Regions from separate parts of the Pseudomonas sp. TH37 genome, predicted to be linked through region 1. Evidence: predicted binding sites of a transcription regulator. Region 1 holds the regulator's gene; each other region holds the start of a gene.
The links. Region 1 encodes sigma-54, which starts transcription at its own class of promoters, with help from an activator protein. Its sites were predicted from a motif close to ANTGGCATNNANNTTGCTNT; they were not measured.
Positions count from the first base shown of each region.

Region 2: JFU11_RS00465 (CmpA/NrtA family ABC transporter substrate-binding protein) is a predicted target of sigma-54. The motif match lies at 2,875-2,894, and genes of this name have one in related genera.
Region 3: JFU11_RS01795 (flagellar hook-length control protein FliK) is a predicted target of sigma-54. The motif match lies at 7,074-7,093, and genes of this name have one in related genera.

Region 1 is NZ_JAEKFD010000008.1:134,307-145,109, forward strand. Features, by position in the region: gene lptA (lipopolysaccharide transport periplasmic protein LptA) at 1-334, shown strand, start outside; gene lptB (LPS export ABC transporter ATP-binding protein) at 334-1,059, shown strand; gene JFU11_RS20285 (RNA polymerase factor sigma-54) at 1,244-2,737, shown strand; gene raiA (ribosome-associated translation inhibitor RaiA) at 2,817-3,125, shown strand; gene ptsN (PTS IIA-like nitrogen regulatory protein PtsN) at 3,138-3,602, shown strand; gene rapZ (RNase adapter RapZ) at 3,605-4,462, shown strand; gene JFU11_RS20305 (HPr family phosphocarrier protein) at 4,478-4,753, shown strand; gene JFU11_RS20310 (ZIP family metal transporter) at 4,931-5,824, opposite strand; gene JFU11_RS20315 (superoxide dismutase) at 6,122-6,733, opposite strand; gene JFU11_RS20320 (hypothetical protein) at 6,735-7,175, opposite strand; gene JFU11_RS20325 (class II fumarate hydratase) at 7,203-8,579, opposite strand; gene JFU11_RS20330 (FagA protein) at 8,572-8,967, opposite strand; gene pmbA (metalloprotease PmbA) at 9,214-10,560, opposite strand; gene yjgA (ribosome biogenesis factor YjgA) at 10,669-10,803, shown strand, end outside.
Region 2 is NZ_JAEKFD010000001.1:104,423-115,225, reverse strand. Features, by position in the region: gene JFU11_RS00475 (nitrate/nitrite transporter) at 1-574, opposite strand, end outside; gene JFU11_RS00470 (ANTAR domain-containing protein) at 952-1,527, opposite strand; gene JFU11_RS00465 (CmpA/NrtA family ABC transporter substrate-binding protein) at 1,543-2,754, opposite strand; gene JFU11_RS00460 (quinone-dependent dihydroorotate dehydrogenase) at 2,984-4,003, shown strand; gene JFU11_RS00455 (ribosome modulation factor) at 4,311-4,526, opposite strand; gene rlmKL (bifunctional 23S rRNA (guanine(2069)-N(7))-methyltransferase RlmK/23S rRNA (guanine(2445)-N(2))-methyltransferase RlmL) at 5,057-7,327, shown strand; gene JFU11_RS00445 (diguanylate cyclase) at 7,472-9,862, shown strand; gene dacB (D-alanyl-D-alanine carboxypeptidase/D-alanyl-D-alanine-endopeptidase) at 9,979-10,803, opposite strand, start outside.
Region 3 is NZ_JAEKFD010000001.1:369,828-378,147, forward strand. Features, by position in the region: gene ccmI (c-type cytochrome biogenesis protein CcmI) at 1-1,174, opposite strand, end outside; gene JFU11_RS01755 (cytochrome c-type biogenesis protein) at 1,167-1,640, opposite strand; gene JFU11_RS01760 (DsbE family thiol:disulfide interchange protein) at 1,637-2,173, opposite strand; gene JFU11_RS01765 (heme lyase CcmF/NrfE family subunit) at 2,170-4,173, opposite strand; gene ccmE (cytochrome c maturation protein CcmE) at 4,177-4,632, opposite strand; gene ccmD (heme exporter protein CcmD) at 4,629-4,805, opposite strand; gene JFU11_RS01780 (heme ABC transporter permease) at 4,802-5,557, opposite strand; gene ccmB (heme exporter protein CcmB) at 5,638-6,306, opposite strand; gene ccmA (cytochrome c biogenesis heme-transporting ATPase CcmA) at 6,303-6,938, opposite strand; gene JFU11_RS01795 (flagellar hook-length control protein FliK) at 7,137-8,320, shown strand, end outside.

The DNA.
Region 1 (10,803 bases):
CCGCACCCCGGCCGGCGACATCGACGTGGTGACCTCGGTAGGCAACCTCGCCTACTTCGAGCAACTGCAAACGGCGGGCGACACCAAGCCTGTTCAGGGTTACGGAGTGACTATTCAGTACCACGCCTCGCAAAACCGCGTCGTGCTGATCGATCGCGCCAAAGTCATCGATAAAGACAACAACGTCACCCAAGGCGAGAAAATCGTCTACGACACGGTCAAAAAGCTTGCGAGCGCCGGTCGCGCCACGGGTAACAAGGTTACCGAGGCGCGTCCTCGCATCGACATGGTGATCCAGCCGAAGAAGAAAACTGACGAGCAAAAGGCCCAGTAATGGCAACTCTGAAAGCTCAGCATCTGGCCAAGAGCTACAAGAGCCGTCAGGTCGTGCGCGACGTCAGCCTGTCCATCGACAGCGGTCAGATCGTCGGCCTGCTTGGCCCTAACGGCGCCGGTAAAACCACCTGCTTCTACATGATTGTCGGCCTGGTACAGGCCGATCAGGGCCGCGTACTGATCGATGACCTGGATGTCAGCCACCAGCCGATGCACGGTCGTGCGAAGGCGGGTATCGGCTATCTTCCGCAAGAAGCGTCGATCTTCCGCAAATTGTCGGTGGCCGACAACATCATGGCCATCCTCGAGACCCGCAAGGAACTCGACAAGGCCGGTCGTCGCCAAGAGCTGGAAAGCCTGCTGCAGGAATTTCACATCCACCACATCCGCGACAACCTCGGCATGAGCCTGTCCGGTGGTGAACGCCGCCGCGTGGAAATTGCCCGGGCACTGGCCACCAATCCGAAATTCATCCTCCTCGACGAACCTTTCGCCGGTGTGGACCCGATTTCGGTGGGCGATATCAAGCAGATCATTCATCACCTCAAGGCCAAAGGCATTGGTGTGCTGATCACGGACCATAACGTCCGTGAAACCCTGGATATCTGCGAAACCGCCTACATCGTCAACGATGGTCAACTGATCGCTGAAGGTGACTCCGCCACCATCCTGGCCAATGAACTGGTCAAGGAAGTGTATCTGGGTCATGAGTTCCGCCTGTAAGCACTGAGGTGCCCGGGTCGCCGAGAGAGCGCTCACTTCAATAAAAAATCAATAAGTTTTTATTGTTACAGCGCTCTAGGCAAACACTTCAGTTTCGGGCATATAATTTGCTTATGTTTGGCGCTTCGGCGCCCTGTAGTGGATGGCGCATGTGCGCCGGCGAATAAGGTGTTAAGCCCCTGCCATGAAACCATCGCTAGTCTTGAGAATGGGCCAGCAGCTGACGATGACACCGCAGCTGCAACAGGCCATCCGCCTGCTCCAATTGTCGACCCTGGACCTGCAACAGGAAATCCAGGAGGCCCTGGAGTCCAATCCGATGCTCGAACGCCAGGAAGAAGGCGACGACTTCGATAATGCCGACCCCTTGGCCGATAGCGCCGAACAGAAACCCAACGCCGACATTCAGGAACCCTCCTACCAGGAAACCGCCCCAACGGTGGATAACCTCGAGGAAGGCGACTGGAATGAGCGCATTCCTAACGAATTGCCCGTCGACACGGCCTGGGAAGACGTCTACCAGACCAGCGCCAGCAGCCTGCCGAGCAACGATGACGACGAGTGGGATTTCACCACCCGCACATCGGTCGGTGAAAGCCTGCAAAGCCATTTGCTCTGGCAACTGAACCTCGCACCGATGTCCGACACCGATCGCCTGATCGCCGTGACCCTGATCGACTGCATCAACAATCAGGGCTACCTGGACGAAACCCTTGAGGAAATCCTCGAAGCCTTCGACCCGGAACTGGACATCGAACTGGACGAAATCGAAGCCGTCCTGCACCGCATCCAGCAATTCGAACCCGCTGGCATCGGCGCCCGCAATCTCGGCGAATGCCTGCTGCTGCAACTGCGCCAGCTGCCCGCCAAGACCCCTTGGCTGGCCGAGGCCAAGCGCCTGGTCACCGATTACATCGACCTGCTCGGCAGCCGCGACTACAGCCAGCTGATGCGCCGCATGAAGCTCAAGGAAGATGAACTGCGTCAGGTCATCGAATTGGTCCAGAGCCTCAACCCGCGCCCGGGCTCACAGATCGAGTCCACCGAAGCCGAATACGTCGTTCCCGACGTGATCGTGCGCAAGGACAACGAGCGCTGGCTGGTGGAGCTGAACCAGGAATCGGTGCCACGCCTGCGGGTCAACGCCCAATACGCCGGTTTCGTGCGCCGCGCCGATACCAGCGCCGACAACACCTTCATGCGTAATCAGTTGCAGGAAGCTCGCTGGTTCATCAAGAGCCTGCAAAGCCGCAATGAAACCCTGATGAAAGTCGCCACCCAGATCGTCGAGCATCAACGCGGCTTTCTAGAATACGGTGACGAAGCCATGAAGCCGTTGGTGCTGCACGACATCGCCGAAGCGGTGGGCATGCATGAATCGACGATTTCACGGGTGACCACGCAAAAATTCATGCATACCCCACGGGGCATCTATGAACTGAAATACTTTTTTTCCAGCCACGTCAGTACCTCCGAAGGCGGTGAATGCTCGTCCACGGCGATCCGCGCGATCATCAAAAAACTGGTTGCTGCGGAAAATCAGAAAAAGCCGTTGAGTGACAGCAAGATCGCTGGTTTACTGGAGGCACAAGGCATTCAGGTAGCCCGTCGCACCGTCGCCAAGTACCGCGAATCCCTGGGGATCGCGCCTTCCAGCGAACGGAAGCGGTTGATGTAGCCGCCGGGCTCGCCACAGCGTTCCAGTGGCAGGCATTTCTGCCTGCCGCTTTATGCACTGGCAACGAAGGAGAAGCTGTATGCAAGTCAACATCAGTGGACACCAACTGGAAGTGACCGAACCCCTGCGCACCTACATCGGCGAAAAACTCGACCGATTAGAGAGGCATTTCGACAAGATCACCAATGTGCAAGTCACGATGAACGTCGAAAAACTGCTGCAGAAGATCGAAGCCACGCTGCATATTCCCGGCGGAGAAGTGGTCGCCAATGCCGAGCATACGGACATGTATGCCGCCATCGACCTGCTGACCGACAAGCTGGATCGCCAACTTAAAAAGCATAAGGAAAAGACCCAGAGCCTCCTCCAGGGCGCGACCGGTCGTTAACACCCCCAATCCATGATCCGACTAGAAACCATCCTGACCCCCGGCCGTTCCCAAGTGAACGCGCCGGGTGGCAGTAAAAAGAAAGCCCTCGAGCAAATTGCCAACCTTATCCACCGCGAAGTACCGGATCTGGAAATGCAGGACGTATTCGAGGCCCTGATTGCCCGTGAGAAACTCGGTTCTACCGGTTTCGGCAACGGCATCGCCATCCCCCACTGCCGGCTTAAAGGCTGCACCTCGCCAATCAGTGCGCTGCTGCACCTGGAAGCCCCTATCGATTTCGACGCCATTGATGGCGCCCCGGTTGACCTGCTGTTCGTTCTGCTGGTCCCGGAAGCTGCCACCGATGCACACCTGGAATTGCTCCGTCAGATCGCCAGCATGCTGGATCGCAAGGAAGTGCGTGAGAAGCTGCGCAGCGCCCCGAGCAACGAAGCCTTGTATCAGGTTGTCCTGGACGAGCAAAACGGTCACTAATCATGCGCCTGATCATCGTCAGTGGCCGCTCCGGCTCAGGTAAAAGTACCGCCCTCGATGTGCTCGAGGACAACGGCTACTACTGCATCGACAACCTGCCTGCTGGTTTGCTGCCGGAACTGGCCGAACGCGCGCTGATTCACACCGAGCTGGCACAACCGCTGGTGGCCGTGTCCATTGATGCGCGCAACCTGCCGAGCCACCTGTCACGGTTCCCCGAATTGCTGGAAGAGGTCCGCAGCCGGCATATCCAGTGCGATGTGCTGTACCTGGACGCCGACGAAGAAACCTTGCTCAAACGCTTTTCGGAAACTCGCCGTCGTCACCCGCTGAGCAGCGCCAATCGCTCATTGGCGGAGGCGATACAGGACGAAACCAATCTGCTGGGGCCTATCGCCGATCTGGCCGACCTCAAGGTCAATACCACCAATCTGAACCTGTATCAGCTGCGCGATACCATCAAGCTGCGCCTGCTGAATCAGCCGGAACCGGGCACTGCGTTCCTGGTGGAATCTTTCGGGTTCAAGCGTGGCATGCCGGTGGACGCCGATCTGGTGTTCGACGTGCGCTGCCTGCCCAACCCTTACTGGAAGCCGGAGCTACGGGCACAGTCCGGGCTCGATCAACCGGTGGCCGAGTACCTGGCGGCACAGCCTGACGTCGAAGAGATGTTCCAGGACATTTCCTCGTACCTGCTCAAGTGGCTGCCCCGCTTTGCCGCCAGCAACCGTGCCTATGTCACCATTGCCATTGGCTGCACCGGCGGGCATCACCGCTCTGTCTACCTGACCGAACGTCTGGGTCAGGTCCTGCAAAAAACCCTGAAGAACGTCCAGGTCCGCCACCGCGACCTCAGCTAAAGGATTCACATCGCGATGCCTGCTCTGGAAATCGAAATCATCAACAAGCTGGGCCTGCATGCCCGCGCGTCTGCAAAATTCGTTGGCGTCGCCGGTGAGTTCAAGGATTGCACGATCAGAGTAGGACGCACTCCGGAATCCACGGTCGATGGCAAAAGCATCATGGCCATGATGATGCTCGCTGCAGGCAAGGGCACCAAAATCTATATCAGTACCGAAGGCGAAGACGAGCAAAGAGCGCTGGATGCGCTGACAGACTTGATCAACCGTTACTTCGACGAAGGCGAATGAACAGCGCAGGCTCTTGTGGCGAGGGAGCTTGCTCCCGCCGGGCTGCGAAGCGGCCCCAAAAACTGCCACCGTTGTACGCCAAACATAACCGCATTCGCTGATTTCACGACTGCTCCGCAGCCGAACGGGAGCAAGCTCCCTCGCCACAAAAGCACCTCTTCGCCAAGTTTGCACACCTCAAGCCAACGCTGTATCCATCACCATCATCAGACAAAACCCGATCAGCAGCCCAAGGCTGGCCAGTTTGTCGTAACCATGGCGGCGCGATTCGGGGATGACTTCGTGAGTCACCACCAGCAGCATCGCACCGGCCGCTAGTGCCAGCCCTAAAGGCAACAGCAGTTCGGCCAGGCTCACCAGCCAGGCGCACAACAATGCGAAGACCGGCTCAACCAAACCTGACACAGCACCGATCAGGAACGCCTTGACCCGCGACATCCCTGCTCCGGCCAACACCAACGCAATCACCAGCCCTTCCGGCACATCCTGCAAGGCGATGCCCATGGCCAGGCTGTCGGCGTCAGGCATGCCACCGCCGGCCGAGACGCCGACCGCCATGCCTTCGGGGATGTTGTGGGCGATGATGGCAAACACAAACAACCAGATCCGCGGTGGAATCACCGATCGCTCCAGTGTCCCCACGATCATTTCAGGCGTAGCGCCAGACACCCTGCGATCCACCAGAAACAACCCGAATGCACCCAGCATGATGCCGAAGCTGATCAGGCTGCTGGCCGCCCAAGGCGTCAGGCCGAGGTTTTCGGCCGCGGCAATACCCGGCACGATCAGCGAAAACGCCGTCGCCGCGAGCATCACTCCGGCCCCGAAACCGAGCAATATGTCGCTGACTACCTGAGGCATCTGCCGAATCACCAGCACCGGCACCGCGCCCAAAGCGGTGCCCAAGGCGCAAATCGCACCACCTTGCAGGGCGCGCTGCAGTTTCGGTTCGAGGTCCAGCCAGCTCAGCCCTTGAGCAGCCAATAACGTCATGCCCGCCAGCAGTAACAGCGATCCCAGTGCGTAACGAAACATTCGTCCACTTCCGACCGCCAGTGTTTCAGTGCCCATAGTCAGCCCTGGATTGTTTTTATAGAGACTTAGGGGGCGTTCTCAACTAGTTCCCCCTCCGCGTTGTCGCCTTAAAGCGGGCCAGGCAAGGCGCAGGCCGCTGGGAATGGTTGTTCCCTTTCCAAGGCCTGCAACGCAGCCTGGCCCGCTTTAAGGCACAACCCGAAGGGCCGGGCCTGCTGTTGTGCAGGGCTGCGTTGCTCGAAGCTTATTTGGAATGACCAAACCACGCTTCTCGCGCCTTGCCCTGCACAACAGCAGACCCGGCGCGGAGGGGAAACTAGTTGAGAACGCCCCCTAAACCAGCGCAGCCTGATAACGCGCGGCGACTTCGGGCCAATTGATCACGTTGTAGAACGCATTGATGTATTCCGGACGACGGTTCTGATAGCGCAGGTAATAAGCGTGTTCCCAAACGTCCAGGCCGAGAATCGGCGTATTGCCGTTCATCAGTGGGCTGTCCTGGTTGCCGCTGCTTTCAACGATCAAGGTCCTTTGCGGTGTCACGCTCAACCAGGCCCAACCACTGCCGAAACGGGTCAGCGCAGCTTTGGTGAAAGCCTCCTTGAAGTTGTCGAGACCACCCAGTTGCTCGTCGATCGCCTTGGCCAGCGCGCCTTCAGGTTGGCCACCGCCGTTGGGTGCCATGACTTCCCAGAACAACGAATGGTTGGCGTGCCCACCGCCCTGATTGATCACCGCCGCGCGAAGTTTTTCCGGCAATTGCTGCACAGCCGCCACCAGTTTTTCCACCGGCCATTCAGCAAACTCAGTGCCTTCGACTGCAGCGTTGAGGTTGTTGATGTAGGTCTGGTGGTGTTTGGTGTAGTGGATTTCCATGGTCTGCGCATCGATGTGCGGTTCCAGGGCGTCGTAGGCGTACGGCAAGGCAGGCAGGGTAAAAGCCATTTCAATGAACTCCATGTTGTAGGGGCGCAGGCTGATGCGAGGGCGAAGCGGTGTCGGTGTGCAGCAAACGGTGGGTACGCGGATACTCGCCGTGATCGCTGATGAAATTCAGCAGCTCGACATAGGTTTTGCTGCTCTGGCGCAGCGCGGCTTCACGCAAAGCTGACGCCAGTCGTGTGTTCTGCATGGTCTGCAACAGTCGTTGATGGATCGCGCACAGGTACTCGGCGCTCTCCTCCGGCTGGTTCAGGCGCAAGTGCAGGTCCGCCAGGTTATGGTGGGAAATCACGCAAGCCGCCACCGCTTCGTCGGCATCCGCCCAGCGCTCGAACAACACCTGGGCCAAGGCCAATGCCTGCAAATAAGCCTCGCGGGCATCGACCAGCTCGCCCAGCATGAAACAGCGATTTGCTCTTTCGATCGTGCGTTTCCAGTGCTCCATGGTGAGCCTCCAAAGCGGTAGCAGTGATTACACGCCGCCTGCGGTGAGCTTCTCTGGGTTGAGCAATTCTTCCAGTTGGCTGCGCGTCAGGTCGGTATGTTCCAGGGCGACATCGATCACTGGCCGGCCCTGCTGATAAGCCTTCTTGGCAATTTCAGCGGCTTTTTGGTAACCAATGATCGGGTTGAGTGCGGTGACCAGAATCGGATTGCGCGACAGCGCTTCCTTGAGCCGGGCCTCGTTGACCTTGAAGCTGGCAATAGCCTTGTCGCCCAGCAGACGGCTGGCGTTGGCCAGCAACTCGATACTGCTCAGCAGGTTCTGGGCGATGATCGGCAGCATGACGTTCAGCTCGAAATTGCCCGACTGACCGGCGACGGTGATCACCGTGTCGTTGCCGATCACTTGAGCGGCGACCATCGCGGTGGCTTCCGGGATCACCGGGTTAACCTTGCCGGGCATGATCGACGAGCCCGGCTGCAAGGCTTCGAGCTCGATTTCACCGAGCCCGGCCAACGGGCCGGAATTCATCCAGCGCAGGTCATTGGCGATTTTCATCAAGGAAACCGCTGTGGCCTTGAGCTGCCCTGAAACGCTGACCGCCGTGTCCTGCGAGCCGATCAGCGCAAACAGGTCCTTGCCCGGCGTGAACTGCACCTGGGTCAGTTGGCTAAGTTGTTGGCTGAAACGCGCCGCAAATTCCGGATGGGCATTGATCCCGGTGCCCACCGCCGTGCCGCCTTGGGCCAGGGATTGCAGGCTTGGCAGCAGATCCTGCAAGTGACCGATATTGGCCTTGAGCTGTTGCGCCCAACCATTGAGCACCTGACTCATGCGCACGGGCATCGCGTCCATCAAATGGGTACGCCCGGTTTTGACGAACGGATGAACCTGCTCGGCCTTGTGCTCTATCACCCGCACCAGATGCACCAGCGCCGGCAGCAACTGCTCATGCAAGCTCAATGCGGCGCTGACATGGATGGTGGTCGGGATGATGTCGTTGCTGCTTTGGCCGCAATTGACCTGATCGTTGGGATTCACCGGCTCGCCCAACAAGCGGCTGGCCAAGGTGGCGATCACTTCGTTGGCGTTCATGTTGGAACTGGTGCCGGAACCGGTCTGGAAGATATCCACCGGGAAGTGCTGCATGAAGTCGCCTTCGAGCAGGCCTTGAGCTGCGTCGACGATGGCTTTGCCCTGGGATTCGCTGATCTGTTTGAGCTCGACGTTGGCTCGGGCGGCCGCAGCCTTGGCCAGAATCAGCGCCCGGATGAACTGCACGGGCATCGGTTTGCCGCTGATCGGGAAGTTATCCACTGCGCGCTGGGTTTGCGCACCGTAAAGGGCGTCTATCGGGACTTGCAGCTCACCCATACTGTCGCGTTCGATACGTGTGTTACTCATCAGGAGATCCTTGCACCAGTTCTATGAGAGGGATGGAGGGTTGCAACTCGCAGGTCGCCAGTTGCCAGGCATAGCTTTGCCAGCGCTTGAGGCGGCAGCCGCAGAGTGATTGCCGTTCGAGATCGCGCAATGGTCGCCAGGCCTGGTCGAGACACAGGCTGCGCCAGTGCCAGGGCAGCGCGACATCGACGGCGGTGTCGAGCAGCAAACGGAAAGAGGTTTCGGCGATAGTCCAGGGAGAGGTGGCCGTGCAACACGCCAGATACCGGCCTTCGGCCAGGTAATGCTCGATTAGACGCGGCTCGTCAGGGTCCATGGCGCAACGGATCTGGCGACTCATCCAGCGCCAGCTTTCGAGGTAAGGCTGCTCGTGCAAGGCAGAACTCATGATCCGGGCTCATTCGGTAATGAGATTCATTATTATATGATAATGAGAACCAAAACAAGCACAGCAAAGCATTGAGCTCTTTGTGGGAGCGGGCTTGCCCGCGATGACGATAAAAGATTCAACATCGATGTCGACTGAAATGACGCTATCGCGGGCAAGCCCGCTCCCACAGGATCTGGGTTGTGGCCAATAAAAAAGGCGCGCCATCCGATAGATGGCGCGCCTTTTTTGTGCCGCAGTCGGAGGTTAGCTACCCGCCACTGTCATCCGCTCGATCAACACCGAACCGGTGCGAATGTTGCTGCGCAACTCCAGGTCATTACCGACCGCAATGATCTGCTTGAACATGTCGCGCATGTTGCCGGCGATGGTCACTTCCTGAACCGCGAACTGGATTTCGCCGTTCTCGACCCAGAAACCCGCCGCGCCACGGGAGTAATCGCCTGTGACCATGTTCAAGCCCTGCCCCATCAGTTCGGTGACCAGCAGGCCACGCCCCATGCGGCGCAGCAAGGCTGCCTGATCTTCATCGCCATGGGTGACGAACAGGTTGTGCACGCCGCCGGCGTTGGCGGTGCTCGGCATGCCCAGCTTGCGGCCGGAGTAGGTGCCGAGTATGTAGGACACCAACTCGCCCTTCTCCACGAACGGCTTGGCGTAGGTCGCCAGGCCATCGCCGTCGAAGGCCGAACTGCCTAGGGCGCGCATCAGGTGCGGACGTTCATCGATGGTCAACCATTCCGGGAACAGCTTCTGCCCCAGCGTGCCTTCGAGAAACGATGATTTGCGGTACAGACTGCCGCCGGAGATCGCCGACAGGAAACTGCCGAACAAGCCACCGGCCAATTCCGCGGAAAACAGCACCGGCACTTCGCAGGTCGGCACCGGACGCGCGCCCAGACGGCTCGCCGCCCGTTGCGCGGCACGTTGGCCGATGCTCTCCGGAGAAGCCAGCAAATTGCCCTGACGGTTTACGTCGTACCAGTAATCGCGCTGCATCTGGCCATCGGCTTCGGCGATCATCACGCAACTGAGGCTGTGACGAGTCGACGCGTAACCACCGATAAAACCGTGGCTGTTGCCGTAAACCCGGCAGCCCTGGTGAGTGCTGAGGGTAGTGCCGTCGGCGTTCTTGATCCGGCTGTCGGTGGCAAACGCCGCCGCTTCACAGGCCAGGGCCTGCTCGATGGCTTGCTCCGGGGTAATGTCCCATTGATGGAACAGGTCGAAATCCTGCAGATCCTTGGCCATCAACGCGGCATCCGCCAGGCCCGAGGCTTCGTCTTCGGAGGTGTGCTTGGCAATGGCCAGCGCGGCGGCGACGGTTTCGCGAATCGCGTCCGAACCGCTGGCCGAGGTACTGGCCGAGCCTTTGCGCTGCCCCACATACAAGGTGATGCCAAAGCCCTGATCGCGATTGAACTCAACGGTTTCGACTTCCCGCTGACGCACCGTGGTCGACAAGCCCTGCTCCAGCGACACGGCCACTTCACAGGCACTGGCGCCCTGGCGCTTGGCTTCAGCGATGATCTGCTCGACTTGTTCTTGCAGTGCCGGCAAAGCTTGTGGGCCGACGCTTTCAACTGCACTCATGCTGTTCTCCACTCAAATTCTGCTTTCGGCTAGGGCCTTCGAGCGACCGGGCCGGACAAGCGGCCCCCGACTGGTTATCATGGCGGCGTTTCTTTGCGGACGGCCACCATGGTTGATTCTTACGACGACTCCCTCGATACGGGAGAAAAAAGCAAATCCCAGGTTAAACGCGAGCTTCATGCTCTGGTTGACCTTGGCGAGCGCCTTACAACACTCAAGCCTGACTTGCTGGCAAAACTGCCG
Region 2 (10,803 bases), on a different contig from region 1:
CAGGCGCATTCTTTGCCAGCCAGTAGAAGATGATCAGGGTCAGGATCAGCGGGATCAGGGCGAAGCCGAACACGTTGCTCCAGCCAAATGCAGCGGCCAGTACCGGGGCGATCAAGGCTGCGAGGACGGTGCCCGAGTTACCGGCACCGGCGATGCCCATGGCTTTGCCTTGGTGCTGGGGCGGATACCATTGCGAGGCCAACGGCAGGGCGACGGCGAAGGATGCACCGGCCATGCCGAGGAACAGGCCCAGCAACAGCGCCTGCTCGTAACTGTGGATGCCGACTTTCCAGGCGACGAACAGGGCGCAGATGACGATCACCTGGCCGATCAGTCCGGCGGTTTTTGGCGACAGGCGATCAGCCAGCAGGCCCATCGCAAAGCGCAACACGGCCCCGGCCAGAATCGGCGTGGCCACCATCAGCCCGCGCTGTTGGGTGGTCAGGTGCAAATCGGCGGCGATCTGCACCGCCATTGGGCCGAGCAGGTACCAGACCATGAAGCTCAGGTCGAAATAGAGGAAGGCTGCGAACAGGGTCGGGGTATGGCCGGATTTCCAGAAGCTTGAATTCATCGCGCACCTCAGCTGTCAGGCGTATCAAGAAGGAGTCATGAGCTTGCAGGTGGGGCGCCACAAAGGCCGCACCACCAGCCCCGGTCTCTGGGGCCAAAACGGAAAAACGCCGCTACCCGATCCGCCAAGGGGGCGAATGAGGTGAGCGACGTCTTTGTCGTAGGTGGGGCAACCGCCGTTGGTTACCTTGCAGTGATTTACTTAGCGAGATTTGTGCCAACAATCTGCTTTTGTGGCGAGGGGGCTTGTCGGAACGCCGCATCGCCCCGTTCGGCGGCGAAGCCGTCGCAAGACCTTTGTGCGAGGTCTATATGACGGAATTTAAGGGGCCGCTTCGCTGCCCAACGGGGGCAAGCCCCCTCGCCACAATGATCGGATCAGCCCAACAACTCACTCATGGCAATGATCTGCTCCGCCACCTGTATCAGCTTCTGCTGGCGGCTCATGGCCTGGCGGCGCATCAGGGTGTAGGCCTCTTCTTCGTTGCAGTCCTTCATCTTCATCAGCAGCCCCTTGGCCAGCTCGATGCGCTTGCGCTCGGCCAGTTGCTGGTCGCGGGCGTGCAGTTGCGCGCGCAGGGCCTGGTCGCTTTCAAAGCGCGCCATGGCCACGTCGAGAATCGGCTGCAAGCGTTGTGCGTGAATGCCTTCGACGATGTAGGCACTGACGCCGGACTTGATCGCGCGGCGCATCACGTCGGGATCGTGCTCGTCGGTGAACATCACAATCGGCCGTGGTTGGTCACGGGTCACCAGCACCACTTGCTCCATCACATCGCGGCTCGGTGATTCGGTATCGATCAGGATCACGTCCGGGCGCACCGTTTCGACGCGCGCGGGCAGGTCAATGGTCAGGCCGGACTCGTCGATGACCTCGAACCCGGCTTCGGTCAGGGCCGCCTTCAGACGCCCTACTTTTTTCGCAGTGTCATTGATCAGCAGGATACGCAACATATTCGTAGGCTCCTGTCAGCGGCTGGCGAGAAGGGGAGCGCTGTCGCTCATGGCGTGCAGCGTGAAGCTGCGGGCATAGCCGGCCGGGTCCGAGCCGTCCCAGACTTTGCCGTCGATCAGTTGACTGCTGCGCATTTCCTGGCACCGGGCGGGCACACCGACAGCGGTGGCGGCCTCACGGTATAAGTCTAGTTGCTGGACCTGACGGGCCACGCCGAGGTAATCCGGGTCGTCACGCAACAAACCCCAGCGGCGGAACTGGGTCATGAACCACATACCGTCGGACAGATACGGAAAATTGACCTCGCCACCACCGTGGAAACGCATGGCGTGCGGGTCTTGCCAGCGATTGCCCAAACCATCGGCGTAGTCACCGAGCAAGCGCGGTTCGATGCAATCGAGCGGTGCATCCAGATACTCAGGCGCACTCAACAGTTGCGCGGTGCTGCGGCGATTTTCGCGGCTGGCTTCGATGAATCGGCTGGCTTCGAGGATCGCCATCACCAACGCCCGGGCGGTGTTGGGGTATTGCTCGACGAACGCGCGGGTGCAGCCGAGGACTTTTTCCGGGTGATCGGGCCAGAGGGTCTGGCTGGTGGCCATCGTAAACCCGAGATTCTGTTGCACCGCACTGGCTGCCCATGGTTCGCCGACGCAGAAACCGTCGATGCGCCCGGCTTGCAGGTGCGCGACCATTTGCGGCGGCGGCACCACTACGCTGTCGACATCCTGCAATGGATGAATACCCTGGCTCGCGAGCCAGTAATACAGCCACATGGCGTGGGTGCCCGTAGGAAATGTCTGGGCGAAGGTCAATTTTGGGCGACTTTGGTGCACGTGCCGGTCCAGTGCTTCAGGACTGGTCACGTCCAGGGCCTGCAAACCGTGGGAGAGGTTGATGCTCTGGCCGTTCTGGTTCAGGCCCATGAGCACGGCCATGTCGGTGGAGGCTACGCCGCCGATCCCCAGATGCACGGCGTAAATCAGGCCGTACAGGCTGTGGGCGGCGTCGAGTTCGCCGCTGACCAGTTTGTCTCGCAGGTTGGCCCAGGACGATTGGCGCTTGAGGTTCAGGGTCAGGCCGTACGGTTGGGCGAAGCCCTGAGTGGCCGCGACCACCACTGAGGCGCAGTCGCTCAGGGCCATGAAGCCGAGGTTGATTGCGGTTTTTTCCGGGGCATCGCTGCCATTGACCCAGGCCAGTGGGCCGGCTGATGGTTCGTTCATCGATTTCGCACCTTCCAAAAAAAAGCGTCGTCCCAAGGCCCTTGCGTGGGCAAAGCCGGGTGACGACGCCATTGTCCTTCCACTCATCCCGCCGTTGGCATGAGTGCTGATGCCTCTGACGGTGCAAGGCATATGCCATCGCTGGCTGATTTTGTTGCGCGCCTCGCGTGAAGCCCTGATGCGCGGCTATAATCGCCGCCTCTCATCGCCAACCGAGTCAAGCCTGCCCATGTACACCCTGGCCCGTCAGCTGTTGTTCAAACTTTCCCCGGAAACCTCCCACGATCTGTCCCTGGACCTGATCGGCGCGGGCGGGCGTTTGGGCCTTAACGGCTTGCTGTGCAAGGCGCCAGCGAAACTGCCGGTAACGGTCATGGGCCTGGAGTTCCCGAACCCGGTGGGTTTGGCGGCCGGTCTGGACAAAAACGGCGCAGCGATCGATGGATTTGCCCAATTGGGTTTCGGGTTCGTCGAAATCGGCACCATTACGCCGCGTCCGCAACCGGGCAACCCGAAACCACGGATTTTCCGCTTGCCGGACGCCGAGGCGATCATCAATCGCATGGGCTTCAACAACCTCGGTGTCGATCACTTGCTCGCTCGCGTGGCAGCGGCCAAGTACAAGGGCGTGCTGGGCATCAACATCGGCAAGAATTTCGATACGCCGGTTGAGCGTGCGGTCGACGACTACCTGATCTGCCTGGATAAGGTCTATGCCCACGCCAGCTACGTGACGGTCAACGTCAGCTCGCCGAACACCCCGGGCCTGCGCAGCCTGCAATTCGGCGATTCGCTCAAGCAATTGCTCGCCGACCTGGCCACCCGCCGGGCGGAACTGGCCCTGCGTCACGGCAAGCATGTTCCGCTGGCGATCAAGATCGCACCGGACATGACCGATGAAGAAACCGCTCAAGTCGCCCAAGCGTTGATCGAAACCGGGATGGACGCGGTGATCGCCACCAACACCACCCTGAGCCGCGTTGGTGTCGAAGGTATGGAGCATGGTGACGAGGCGGGCGGTTTGTCCGGTGCACCGGTTCGCGACAAGAGCACTCACACTGTGAAGGTGCTGGCGGCGGAACTGGCCGGTCGTTTGCCGATCATCGCCGTGGGCGGCATCACTGAAGGCAAGCACGCGGCTGAGAAAATCGCCGCGGGTGCGAGTTTGGTGCAGCTCTACTCCGGCTTCATCTATAAAGGCCCGGCGTTGATTCGTGAATCGGTGGATGCCATCGCCGCGCTGCGCTAATCCCAGGGTAGGAGACTTGTGGCGAGGGCTTGTGTGGCGAGGGGCTTGCCCCCGTTCGGCTGCGAAGCAGTCGTAAACCCTGTGTCCGTGTTCTCTCTGATTCACCGCGTTGTCTGATTTTGGGGCCGCTTCGCAGCCCAACGGGGGCAAGCCCCCTCGCCACAATTTGTTTCTTCGCTGAATTTGGATCAGACATAAAAAAGGGCTCCTCGAAGGAGCCCTTGGGCCGAAGCCCGCCGTCCGGATGGGACGTGCGTGGTTAAGTCGTTGCGTAATCAGATTGTCGTGTCGGAGTGTGTGCCCTGTATTAGCCGACGGCGTGAAGTTCGTTGAGTCTGTGGATTCCCGCAGTGCCGGTCATACCGTCCCAGTTGTCGCCGCGTCCTTCTCGCCAGCCATTGATCCAGGCTTGGCGTACCGACGGTAGAGTAAAAGGGCAAAGCTCACGGGATTTACCACCAACGCCATATTGATATCCGCGCAAAAATGCTCTTTCCAACGGATCACGCTTAAGTCTTCTCATAGGGTGTTGCCCTCACTTGTTGACTGTATTTATCGCGTCGACCTCAATCGAGGTCAGGCAGAAAAATCCTGCCGTTGGCGGCTCGCTGCCGGCGTCGCGAGCCAAGGTGTTGACGCCGTTGCGACGTCAACCTGTGTTGAGTTCTAACCAATGCGTCACATCGAGGGAATGATCGTTTTGTCATAAGAACGTAACCATAAAGATGCTATGGCCATAAGTAACACGATATTTGTCCCGTGTTTATTGGCCAAACCCCGGTATGATCGGCCCTGCACTGGATGAGAGGGGTGAGGCCTTTAACGAGAATGACACCCGTTCACTTGGGGACTATTCGACGAAGGGTCGACTTATGACATTTTGTTGCATCAACTTTTATATCTGTCCTGGCATCTAAGCTCTTTTAACCCGAGCAGCCAGGGTGGGACGGCACACCTTCGTGCCACGCGGGCGTTCTGTTAGAAAAACGCCTGATTGAAAACCGGATCGGCAATGCGTTGCCGGTTCACTTAGCTAAAGGCTCTGGAATTACCATGTCCGATCGTTTCGAACTCTTCCTCACTTGCCCCAAAGGCCTTGAAGGCCTGCTCATCGAGGAAGCCGTCGGGCTTGGCCTTGAGGAAGCACGTGAGCACACCTCGGCTGTGCGCGGCATGGCCACCATGGAAACCGCCTATCGCCTGTGTCTGTGGTCGCGTCTGGCGAACCGCGTGCTGCTGGTGCTCAAGCGTTTCCCGATGAAGGACGCCGAAGACCTCTACCACGGCGTGCTGGATATCGAGTGGCAAGACCACATGCTCAACGATGGCACCCTGGCCGTCGAATTCAGCGGTCACGGTTCGGGTATCGACAACACGCACTTCGGCGCTTTGAAGGTCAAGGATGCGATCGTCGATAAACTGCGCACCCCGCAAGGCGATCGTCCGTCCATCGACAAGCTCAACCCCGACCTGCGCATTCACCTGCGCCTGGACCGTGGTGAAGCGATTTTGTCCCTCGACCTTTCCGGCCACAGCCTGCACCAGCGCGGTTACCGCTTGCAGCAGGGCGCGGCGCCGCTGAAGGAAAACCTCGCGGCGGCGATTCTGATCCGTTCCGGCTGGCCACGAATTGCCGCCGATGGCGGCGCGCTGGCTGACCCGATGTGCGGTGTCGGTACGTTCCTGGTCGAAGCGGCGATGATCGCCGCCGACATGGCGCCGAACCTGCGTCGCGAGCAATGGGGCTTCACCGCCTGGCTCGGTCACGTGCCTGCGTTGTGGAAAAAGCTCCACGAAGAAGCCACCGAACGCGCCGCAGCCGGCCTGGCCAAGCCACCGCTGTGGATTCGCGGTTATGAAGCTGACCCACGCCTGATTCAACCGGGCCGCAATAACGTCGAACGTGCCGGCCTGAGCGAGTGGATCAAGATCTATCAGGGCGAAGTTGCGACATTCGAGCCGCGCCCGGACCAGAACCAGAAAGGTCTGGTGATCTGCAACCCTCCGTACGGCGAGCGTCTGGGCGATGAGGCGAGTCTGCTTTATCTCTACCAGAACCTCGGCGAACGTCTGCGTCAGGCGTGCCTGAACTGGGAAGCGGCGGTGTTCACCGGCGCCCCGGACTTGGGCAAGCGCATGGGTATCCGCAGCCACAAGCAGTATTCGTTCTGGAACGGTGCCTTGCCGTGCAAATTGCTGCTGATCAAGGTCACGCCGGACCAGTTCGTAACCGGCGAGCGTCGTACTCCGGAACAGCGCCAGATCGAGCGCGAACAGGCCGAGTCCGATGCGCCGTCGAACATCGAAGCGCCGGGCAAGTATGAGAAGTACAACAAGAACGGCAACCCGATCAAACCGGCCCCGGTGGTGATCGAGCAACCGCGCTTGAGCGAAGGCGGGCAGATGTTTGCCAACCGCCTGCAAAAAAACCTCAAGGCGCTGGGCAAGTGGGTCAAGCGTGAAGGCATCGACTGCTACCGCGTCTACGATGCCGACATGCCGGAATATTCCATGGCCATCGACCTGTATCACGACTGGGTCCACGTTCAGGAATACGCCGCACCGAAATCCATCGATCCGGAAAAAGCCTCGGCGCGGATGTTCGATGCCCTGGCGGCGATCCCGCAAGCGTTGAACATCGACAAGAACCGCGTGGTGGTCAAACGTCGCGAGCGTCAGAGTGGCACCAAGCAGTACGAACGCCAGAGTGCACAGGGCAAGTTCAATGAGGTCAACGAAGGCGGCGTGAAGCTGCTGGTGAACCTCACCGACTACCTCGACACCGGGCTGTTCCTCGACCACCGGCCGATGCGCATGCGAATCCAGAAAGAGGCGGCCGGCAAGCGCTTCCTCAACCTGTATTGCTACACCGCGACGGCCAGCGTTCATGCAGCCAAGGGTGGCGCGCGCAGCACCACCAGCGTCGACCTGTCGAAAACCTACCTGGATTGGGCGCGTCGCAACCTGTCGCTGAACGGTTTCTCCGACAAGAACCGTCTGGAGCAGGGCGATGTGATGGCCTGGCTCGATGCTTGCCGTGACGAGTACGACCTGATCTTCATCGACCCGCCGACCTTCTCCAACTCCAAGCGCATGGAAGGGATCTTCGACGTGCAGCGTGATCAGGTGCAGTTGATCGACCTGGCGATGGCGCGTCTGGCGCCGGGCGGGGTGTTGTACTTCTCCAACAACTTCCGCAAGTTCCAGCTCGAGGAAAACCTCACCGAGCGTTATGCCGTTGAAGAAATCACCGCACAGACCATCGATCCGGATTTTGCCCGTAATGGCAAGATCCACCGTGCCTGGAAGATCACTGCTCGCTGACACTTGAGCCTGATTGGATCCACAGAGCCTTGATTTTTAAAGGCTCTTGGGTTCTTTCAGTGCTGGTCAAATTAGTGGCTAATAGCTATAACTCAACGCATGGCCAATGGGCTTTTCCGGCACCTGGCGTTTTGAGTTGTATCTATGTCGTTGCACGCCGTGCGCCCCAAGATCCTGGGTTTTATCCGCGAAGATGTTTCGGCCTGGCTGGTCGCGCTGCTGGCGTTGCTCGTCGGCGGGATTCTCACGGGATTGCTGGCTTGGGCGACGTTCAATCAATTTCATCAGCAAGTGCGGCAACGTTTCCAGCTGCTCGCCAGTGAACGTTACAGCCGTATCGAAGAACGTTTCGAAGATCAGGAGCAGCGCCTCGACGGCCTGCGCCGGTTCTTCATCAATTCCGGATCGGTGTCCCGCGAGGAATTCGACGGTTACGCCAAACCTCTTTTACGTCGCACCCAGGCCTACTCCTGGGCTCCCCGGGTTTCCCGCGCCGAACGTCCCCTGCTTGAACGCGTGGTGCGAGAAGAAGGCTTGAGCGGTTTCACCTTCCGCGAACTTACCGCCGACGGCCAGTTGCAACCTGCCGTAGATCGCGACGAGTACGTACCGGTGCTCTACACCCAAACCCAAAGCCGACTGCCCGCGCCGCTGGGTTACGATTTGCTGGCTCAACCCCTGCGTCGTTCGACCCTGGAACGGGCCAATCGCAATGGCCGCATGGCCGTGTCGCAACCGTTGCATCTGGTAGGCATCGAGCCTGCCTATTCGCGGGGCGTATTGCTGGTAGCGCCAGTTATCTATCAGAACCTCCCGAGCGCCGCGCCCGCCGGGTATGTCATGGCGGTGATCAGCATGCGCCAGCTGTTGGCGGACGGGCTGCCGGAAGAGAATCATGACTCTCTCTCGGTGCGTATCCTCGACTTGTCTACCGATGATCAACACGAAGTGCTGTACGAGTCGACCAACACGGTGGGGGCCAGTGACTTGTCCTCCACGCGATTGCTGCGTCTGGCCGACCATGATTATCAAGTGGATATGCGCCCCAGCGCCGCGTTCCTGAAAGCCAACCATTCTTCGGTGACCAGCCTGGTGGTGCTCGGCGGTTTGCTCAGCCTGCTGCTCAGTGTGTTTCTCTATGTGCTGGTCAGCCAGCGCCAGCGGGCGCTGAAAATGGTGGCGCAGCGGACCCAGGAACTTCACGACCGTGAGCAAGAGTTGCGCGGCACGCATGGCCAGTTGCGCGGTGTGCTGGAAGCCGCGACTCAGGTGGCGATCATCGCCACCGATCTGCGCGGAATCATCAGCACCTTCAACGCTGGGGCAGAGCAGATGCTCGGTTACTTCAGTGCGCAGGTTGTGGGCCACATGACCCTGGAAAATCTGCACCTGCCCCGGGAACTCGAAGCGCGCTCGGCGGAGTTGAGCGCGCGTTATGGCAAGCCGATCCCGACGTGTCAGGCAATGCTGGTCGAAGGGGGGGAAGAGGGCGGTCACGAAGCCCGGGAGTGGACACTGGTGCGCCACGACGGCAGTCACTTGACGGTGAACATGCTGGCGACCCCGGTACTCGACGAGCAAGGCTTGTGGGTCGGGCACCTGGCGATTTGTATCGACATCACCGAGCGCAAGCGCGTCCATGAAGCCCTGGCGGCACGGGACCTGTTGTTGAAGAAACTCAGCGCCCATGTGCCCGGCGGGATCTACCAGTTCAAGATGGAATTCGATGGGCGCTTCAGCGTGATCTACGCCAGCGACGGCATGCGCGATATCTACGAACTCGAGCCGGACGTGCTGTTGCTCAACGCCGAAGCGGTGTTCGCGCGGATTCATCCTCAGGACGCGCGTCGGGTCCGCGCTTCGATCCTGGCCTCGGCTGACACCCTCAGCCCTTGGCGTGAAGAGTACCGCGTGCAATTGCCCCAGCGTGGTCTGCGCTGGGTCCGCGGTGAAGCGACGCCTGAAGAACTGCCCGGTGGCGGTGTGCTATGGCATGGTTTCATCTCGGACATCTCCGACCTCAAGCGGGTGGAAGAGGAGTTGCGCGCACTGTCAGTGACCGACTCCCTGACCGGGATCCATAACCGTCGCTACTTCCAGGAGCGCCTGACCACCGAAATGGCGCGGGTCGAGCGCGGCGGTGGCGAGTTGTCGGTAATCATGCTCGACATCGATCACTTCAAACGCATCAATGATCAGCACGGTCATGCCGTGGGTGATCGGGTATTGCAGGCCGTGTGCGAGCGCATTGGCGGTCGCCTGCGGCGCACTGATGTGTTCTGTCGCCTGGGGGGTGAAGAGTTCATGGTGCTTTGTCCGGATATCGACGGCGAACAGGCCCATGTGTTGGCCGTTGAGTTGTGGCAGGGGTTGCGCAGTGCGCCGATCGACGAGGTCGGGATCGTCACCGCGAGTTTCGGGATTGCCAGCTGGCGGGCCGGAGAGGGCGCGGATGCGCTGCTGTTGCGGGCGGACTCAGGAGTGTATGCGGCGAAGCAGGCGGGAAGGGATCGGGTTGAGGGGCAGATGAGTTAGGTCAGGCAGGATGTTTGTGGTGAGAGGAAAAGATCGCAGCCTTCGGCAGCTCCTACAGGGTGTACACATTCCCATGTAGGAGCTGCCGAAGGCTGCGATCTTTTGACTTTAGAGGGTTACAACACCGAAGCCGTTTCCGGTAGTTTCGGCTGGCGATACAGATCCAGCAGCACCTGATCCAGCACCGAGGAGGCGCCAAACGGTGCCTTGTCGTTGAGGATCGCCACCACCGCCCAGGTATTGCCATTGACGTCGCGGCTGTAGCCGGAAATGGCGCGCACAGTGTTCAGGGTACCGGTCTTGACGTGGGCTTCACCGCGCATCGCGGTGGTCTTCAGGCGTTTGCGCATGGTGCCGTCGGTGCCGGCGATTGGCATCGAGCTGATGAACTCGGCGGAATACGGGCTGCGCCAGGCGGCTTGCAGCATCGCGGCCATTTCACGGGCACTCACTCGCTCGGCACGGGACAGGCCGGAGCCGTTCTCCATCACCAGGTGCGGCGCAGTGATGCCTTTTCTCGCCAGCCACTGACGCACCACGCGCTGAGCCGCCTTGGCGTCGTCACCGTCGGCGTCTGTGCGGAACTTCTGGCCCAGGCTCAGGAACAACTGCTGAGCCATGGTGTTGTTACTGTATTTGTTGATGTCGCGAATGATTTCCGCCAGATCTGGCGAATAGGCCCGGGCCAGTACCTTGGCGTTGCTCGGCGTCGGTGCCAAACGATCCTGGCCCTGGATGCTGCCGCCCAATTCCTTCCAGATCGCTCGCACAGCGCCGGCGGTGTAGGTCGCGTGATCGAGCAGCGACAGGTAGGTCTGGGAGCTGCAACCTTCGCCCAACTGGCCACCGACGGTCACGGTGACGCTGCCATCAGCCTGGGGCACCGGGTTGTAACGTACGCCACCGGTGCATTGCTTGGAGTTGAGCGCCTTGACCTGATT
Region 3 (8,320 bases), on a different contig from region 1:
TTTGTTGCGCGGTGGTGGTGGTGGCCAAGGGTTGGCTGCGACCGATCCATTCGCCGGCAGTCGGTTGGCCGGCGCGGGAGATGCGCGCAACCAGTTGGACTTCAGGGAAGTTCGACAGTTTCAACTGCGGCATCATGGCGTCGGCATCACCCAGTTCCACAGTCGCCGGCAAGTCGGCAACGGTCAGACGCTTGGCGGCCAGCGGCGCGGGTGGGCCGGAGATGGCGCGGGCGAAGATGAACACGCTGTCACCCGGCTGGACCTTGGCTTTCAGCTCTGGCGCCAGATCGACTTGCACTTTGAGCAGTGCTGCAGCTTTGGCCGCAGGCGCTTGGGCAACCTTGCCACCACTGGCTTCGAGTTTCTCGGCGGCGCGAGTAATGCCACCTTGCAGCGCGACGCGGGATTTATCATCCGGCGGCAGTTGCGTCAGCAGGCGATTCCAATAGTCGATGGCGTCCTGGTAACGCTCACTTTCAAAGGCCGCGATGCCTAGCAGACCGAGGCTGGTGACTTCTTTCGGATCAGCTTTCAGCGCTTCGTCGGTCAGTGCCTGAACCTTGTCCGACCACTTCTTGCCATCAGCGAAATATTGCGCCTGGGCCCATTGCCCGAGCAGTTCCGGCTGACGACCAGCCAGGGTCACGGTGCGTTCGAAGATCTTCGCTGCATCAGCCGGACGGTCCTGAGCCATGTAGGTGCGGCCGAGGAAGTACAGGCCTTCGGCCGAATCCGGTTGGGCGGCAACCGCACGTTCCAGTCGACGGGTCATCTCTTCCATCGACTGCGGCGCCTGAGCGAATTCGCGGGTCAGCTCGACTTTGTCGCTGGCGCCGAAATGCAGGTACAGCCCAAGACCCAGCACCGGCACCAGAATCGCCGCCAGCAATGGCAACGGTTTGCCCAGACGCGACACGCGCGGCGCCTCGACGCCTTCGGTGTCGGCGAGCAGTTCACGGGCAGCTTCGGCGCGGCCGGTGTCCATTTGTTCGGCGTTGAGCACGCCCTCTTCCTGCTGAGTCTGCAACTCAGCCACGCGCTCCTGATAAAGCGCGACGTTCAGTGCCGTGCGGTCCTCTTCAAGCTGAGCGCGACGACCACGCAGAACAGGGATCAGCAGAAAACTCAGGGCAACCAGGAGCAGCAGGCCTGCAGCGAGCCAGAAATCAATCATTCTTGGTTTTATCCAACAGGTGGTCGAGGCGCTCGCGCTCCTCGGCAGAAAGCGTGTCCGGGCTGTCGGTGCGTTGCACGCGACGACGGCGGACGATCACGGCGATGATCACAAAACCGCCCAGCAACAGGCCGGCGGGGCCGAACCAGAGCAGTGCGGTTTTGGCGTTGAGGGCAGGTTTGTAGCGGACGAAATCACCGTAGCGGTCGACCATGAAATCGATGATTTGCTGGTTGTCCTTGCCCTCGCCGAGCATGCGAAAAATCTCTTTGCGCAGGTCGGCGGCGATCGGTGCGTTGGAATCGGCGATGTCCTGATTCTGGCACTTGGGGCAACGCAGTTCCTTGGTCAGCTCACGAAAACGCTCACGGTCGCCTTCTTTGGCGAACTCATAGGTGTCGATGGCCGCGTGGGCCACACCGGCCATGCTCAAACCCAGCACGGCGGCGGCGATCCAGCGCCTCATGGCTTGGCCTCGTCGACCAGCGCCTGATATTTGGCCGCCAGTTTTTCGCGCCAGACTTGCTCGTCGATCACGCCGACGAATTTGTCGCGGATGATGCCCTTGGCGTCGATGAAGAAGGTTTCCGGTGCGCCGTACACGCCAAGGTTCAGGCCCAGGGTGCCGGCATCGTCACGGATGTCCAGTTGATACGGGTTGTGGAACTCGGCCAGCCACTTCAAGGCATCGGTGTTGACGTCCTTGTAGTTGACGCCGTAGATCACCACGCCCTGCCCGGCCAGTTTGTTCAGCACCGGGTGCTCGACCCGGCAGGAAATGCACCAGGTGCCCCAGACGTTGACCAATGCCGGTTTACCCAGAAGGTCCGCTTTGGTCAGGGTTTTGTCACCCTGCACCGAAGGCAACGAAAACTCCGGGAACGGTTTGTTGATCATCGCCGAAGGCAGCTCGGCCGGGTCCAGGTACAGACCCCGATACAGAAAAACAGCAACCACCAGAAAAATCGCCAGTGGTAACAGCATCAACCAACGTCTCATGCAGTGGCTCCCGTCATGCCGAGCGCTTCACGCACGCGGCTTTTCACCTTGACCCGATAACGGCGATCCAGCGCCGCCAGCAACCCGCCGAGACCGGTGAGCAACCCACCGAACCAGATCCAGCGCACGAACGGTTTGACGTGCACGCGGACCGCCCAGGCACCCTCGCCCAGCGGCTCGCCCAGAGCGACGTAAAGGTCACGGGTGAAACCGGCGTCGATCCCGGCTTCGGTCATCACCGAGTTCTGCACGGTGTACAGGCGTTTTTCCGGGTGCAGCACGCTGATTTCCTTGCCATCGCGGATCACCCGGATGGTGCCCTTGTCGGACGTGAAGTTCGGCCCTTCGAAGTGCTTGGCGCCTTCGAACACAAACTGATAACCGGCCAGGCTCATGGACTCACCCGGCGCCAGGCGCAGATCACGCTCGGCACTGTTCTGGCTCGACAACACGACACCCAGCGCGCACACGGCAATGCCCAAATGTGCGACTTGCATGCCCCAATAGCTGCGAGTCAGAGTCGGCAGACCTTTGATCAGGCCCTTGTGACGGGTCTTGTCGAAGATATCCCGCACACCGGCCAGCAACACCCAGGCAGCCAGCATGAATGTCGCCAGTACTGCCCAATTGAAATCGCCATAAGCGACGCCCGCCACGACGGCCAGCGCAGCGCTGCCGAGCAACACCGGGGTCAACATGCTCATCAGCCATTTGACCGGGGTGTCTTTCCAGCGCACCAGCATGCCGACCGCCATCACCACCATCAGCAACGCCATCAATGGAATGAACAGCGCGTTGAAGTATGGCGGGCCGACCGACAGTTTGGCGCCGGTCATCGCATCGAGGATCAATGGATACAAGGTACCGAGCAGGATCATCGAAGCGGCCACCACCAGCACCAGGTTATTGCCCAGCAGCAGGGTTTCCCGGGACCAGAGGTTGAAACCGACATGGCTCTTGACCACCGGAGCGCGCAGAGCGAACAGCGTCAGCGAACCACCGACCACAAACAGCAGGAAGATCAGGATAAACACGCCGCGCTCAGGGTCGGACGCAAAGGCGTGAACCGAGGTCAGCACGCCGGAACGTACCAGGAAAGTCCCGAGCAAGCTCAATGAGAACGCGGCGATGGCCAGCAACACCGTCCAGCTCTTGAACACGCCACGTTTTTCCGTGACCGCCAACGAGTGAATCAGCGCCGTGCCCACCAGCCAAGGCATGAAGGACGCGTTTTCCACCGGGTCCCAGAACCACCAGCCGCCCCAGCCGAGTTCGTAGTAGGCCCACCAGGAGCCCAACGTAATACCGATACCGAGGAAAGCCCAGGCCACGATTGTCCACGGACGCGACCAGCGCGCCCACGCCGCATCGAGGCGGCCGCCCAGCAGCGCAGCAATGGCGAAGGCGAAGGCCACGGAGAAACCGACATAGCCCATGTACAGCATCGGCGGGTGAACGATCAGGCCGATGTCTTGCAGCAGTGGATTAAGGTCGCGACCATCCGTCGGCATCTGCGGCAGGATGCGGGCGAACGGGTTGGACGTCAGGATCAGGAACAGCAGGAAACCGGTGCTGATCATGCCCATCACTGCCAGCACCCGGGCCAGCATCACTTGCGGTAATTGCCGGGAGAACACCGACACCGCGAAGGTCCAGCCGCCGAGGATCAGTGCCCACAGCAGCAACGAACCTTCGTGAGCGCCCCAGACGGCGCTGAATTTGTAGTACCACGGCAAGGCGCTGTTGGAGTTGCTGGCCACGTAAGCAACGGAGAAGTCGTCCGCCATGAACGCGTAAGTCAGGCAACCGAAAGCGAACAGCAGAAACGCGAACTGCCCCCAGGCGGCCGGCTGGGCCAGGCTCATCCACAAGCGGTCGCCGCGCCATGCACCGAGCAATGGCACCACGGCTTGAACCAGCGCGAAACACAGCGCCAGTATCATGGCCAAGTGGCCCAATTCAGGGATGAACAGCCCTGAACTATAAAGTGAGGAAGTCATCAGTTAGCCCTCTTTCGCGGGAGTAGGGGCCGACTGACCGCTGTCTTTCAGCGCCTTGGTCACTTCCGGCGGCATGTACTTTTCATCGTGCTTGGCCAGCACTTCGTCGGCCACCACAACGCCGTCAGCGTTGAGCTTGCCGAGGGCAACGATGCCCTGCCCTTCACGGAACAGGTCCGGCAGGATGCCGCGATAACTGATGGTCACGGATTTGTTGAAGTCGGTGACGATGAATTTCACGTCCAGGGAATCGCCGGAACGCTGCAGCGAACCTTTCTCAACCATGCCACCCGCGCGGATACGTGTGTCTTGCGGCGCTTCGCCGTTGGCGATCTGGGTCGGGGTGTAGAACAGATTGATGTTCTGTTTCAAGGCGCTCAAGGCCAGGCCAACGGCAGCGCCGACACCAACCAGGATCGCGAAAATGATGATAAGACGCTTTTTACGCAGGGGATTCACTTGCCGTTCTCCCGGCGCAGACGACGCGCCTCTTGTTGCAGATACCGCTTGCGGGCCAGGATCGGCACCGCCACGTTGAGGGCCAGCACCGCCAGGCTAATGCCATAGGCTGACCAGACATACAGGCCGTGATGGCCCATGGCGAGAAAGTCGCCGAATGAAGCGAAACTCATCGAGCGACCTCCAGACTGTTCTGCACTTCGGTTTTCACCCAGCTCGCCCGGGCTTCGCGCTTGAGCACTTCAAGGCGCATGCGCAGCAACAGCACCGCGCCGAAGAAACAGTAGAAACCCAGCGCCGTCAGCAGCAGTGGCAGCCACATCTCGGCGGGCATTGCCGGTTTTTCGGTGAGGGTGAAGGTCGCGCCCTGGTGCAGGGTGTTCCACCACTCCACCGAATATTTGATGATCGGGATGTTGATCACGCCGACGATTGCCAGTACCGCACAGGCCTTGGCGGCGCTGTCACGATTGCTGATGGCGTTGCCCAGCGCAATAAGACCGAAGTACAGAAACAGCAGAATAAGCATGGACGTAAGTCGCGCATCCCAGACCCACCACGAACCCCAGGTCGGTTTGCCCCAGATCGCGCCGGTGACCAGCGCCACGGCGGTCATCCAGGCACCGATCGGTGCGGCGCATTGCAGGGCGACGTCGGCCAGCTTCATCTTCCAGACCAGCCCGACGATGCCGCACACGGCCAGCATCACGTAGATGGACTGCGCCAGCATGGCGGCCGGGACGTGAATATAGATGATCCGAAAGCTGTTGCCTTGCTGGTAGTCCGGCGGCGCGAAGGCCAACCCCCAAACCACACCGATGCTGATCAGTAGCAACGCCGCGACGCTCAGCCACGGCAGCAGTTTGCCACTGATACCGTAAAACCATTTGGGTGAGCCGAGCTTATGAAACCAGGTCCAGTTCATTGCTGTTTCCATCACGGTTGCTGCTCGTCATCACGAAGCAGCCAAAGGGTCTTTACTGGTTAAAAAATAACCAGACCTCATTATTCGCCGACGCTGATCTTCAGGCCAGCAGCTATTGCAAAAGGTGTCAGGGTTATCGCCAGGGCGGTCAGGCTACCAAGCCACAAGAGATAACCGGTCGCCGGCATGCCCTGCAATGCCGCCTGCAAGGCGCCACTGCCGAGAATCAACACCGGGATGTACAGCGGCAGAATCAGCAACGCCAGCAACAGGCCGCCGCGCTTCAATCCTACCGTCAACGCCGCGCCCACCGCACCGAGCAGGCTCAGCACCGGTGTACCCAGCAATAAAGAAAGCAGCAACACCGGCAGACAGGCGGCAGGCAAACCAAGCATCAACGCCAGCAAGGGTGCGAGCAAAACCAGCGCCAGGCCGGAAAAGGCCCAGTGTGCCAGTACCTTGGCCAGCACCAGAAGAGGCAGGGGGTGCGACGAAAGGACCCACTGCTCAAGCGACCCGTCTTCGAAATCACTGCGGAAAAGCCCGTCCAGCGAGAGCAAAACCGATAAAAGTGCTGCCACCCAGACCAGCCCCGGGGACAAGGTTTGCAACAATTGAGTCTCGGGGCCGACCGCCAATGGGAACAAAGAGACGACGATGGCGAAGAACACCAACGGATTCGCCAATTCGGCAGGACGGCGGAACAGCAAACGTGCCTCGCGGGCGACCAACAGGCCGAAAACACTCATACGGCCCAGTTCCCCAAATCAATGTCGCGATAGCCGGCCGGCATCCGGGTCAGGGTGTGGTGAGTGGTCAGGACCACCATGCCACCCCGCTCGCAGTGCGCAGCCAGGTGTTCTTCGAGTTGCGCCACGCCTTGTTTGTCGAGCGCGGTGAACGGCTCATCGAGGATCCACAGCGGCGGGCTGTCCAGATACAAACGCGCCAACGCGACGCGGCGCTGTTGCCCGGCGGAGAGCGTGTGGCAGGGAACATCCTCGAAACCGCGCAGCCCCACCGCCGTCAGCGCCTGCCAGATCGCCTCATGGGAGGCCGGTTGATGCAAGGCGCAGAGCCAGCTGAGGTTTTCCTCGGGGGTCAGCAAATCCTTGATGCCGGCGGCATGGCCGATCCAGAGCAGATTGCGCGCCAGTTCAAGACGCTGATCGTTCAGCGGCTGGCCATTGAGCAACACTTGACCGGCGGTCGGCTGCATCAAACCAGACAGCAGACGTAAAAGACTGGTCTTGCCACTGCCGTTGGGCCCGCTGATTTGCAACATTTCGCCACTGGCCAGTCTCAATTCGAGATTTTCGAAGAGCAGCCGAAGGTCTCGCTCACAGGCGAGGGCAACGGTTTGCAGGACAGGACTGGTCAAGAGATCACGGGCCTTTTGCGGTTCAAGTCGGCAGTGGAGCGGCCGCTAAAGAGATGCAGGATAGATGCATTGGCGGCCCGTTTTAGAGAGCTGCGTCAATCAATTGCAATGTTTTTAGCGCCCCGGTTGCATCGGGACGGCATTATACATGCCATGCCCGACTCTAAAGAGCGCAATTTCCACAGGTTGTGACCGCATATGACAGGCGAAATGAACATCCTTCCGCTGCCGCAGACCACGCCCGCGACTTCGCGGCCGCTGGTGGTGAGTGGTGAGCTACTCAAGCTGCTGACGCCGATGGAGGGCCTGATCTCCGTTGGGCAAACCGCCAAGGCTGAAGTGCTCTCGCTCAAGCAGACGGATCAGACTTTTCAACTGTTGCTCAAGGTCACCCTCGACAGCGGTCGCCAGACCACGGTCCAGGCCACCAGCACTCAGCCGTTGCCCCAGGGCACCAGCCTGGCGATCACCCAGCCATCGGCGGGCAATCTGGCGATCACGGTGCAACAGGCCATCGCCTCCAGCGTCGCGACCCTCACCCGCATCGACACGGCGCAACTGCCGGTCGGGACGTTGCTGCAAGGAAAAGTACTGACCTCTCAGGTGATGCCGCAGGCGCCGGACCAGCCGACGGTGTTTCGCTCGATGGTGAGCCTGCTCAACACCGCGCTGAGCGGTAGCACGCTGAGCATCGACAGCCCGACGCCACTGCGCATCGGCACTTTGCTCAGCGCCTTGGTGCAGGACACCCAGACCCTGAAATTCGTCCCGTTGAGCAGCCGTCAGGAACAGTTGGCGGTGACGCAGCAGTTGGTCAGCCAGCAAAGCCGCCAGGGCTCTCTGGATGGCTTGATCAAAGTCCTGCAAAACCTGCCGCCGTCGGATCAGACCTCCAGCGACCTGCGCGCCACCGTGGACAAATTGCTCGCAGGCCTGCCAGATGTTCAGCAACTGAGCACGCCCAAAGGCCTGGCTCAGGCGCTGGCCAACAGCGGCCTGTTCCTTGAAGCGAAACTGCTGACCGGACAAAACCCGACGCTGACGCCAGACATGAAGGGCGACCTGCTCAAGTTGATCGCACAACTGACGCCGGGCCTGCCGGCCAACACCAATCTCAACGCGATTATTGCCGCCAACACCTTGGCCCAGGCGCTGCCGAGTTTCGTGCGTAGCGCCTTGGGCATGCTGGGGCAAGTCAGCGCCAAACCATTGCCGACCAGTTTCCCGCTCCCCGAGCGTCTGCTGCAAAGTCAGGACGGTGAAGGCGATCTGGAACACTTGCTGCGCCTGGCAGCGGCGGCTGTCTCGCGTCTGCAAAGCCATCAACTGTCGAGCCTGGAACAGACCGGCCTCACCGACGACGGTCGCCTGCTCAGCACCTG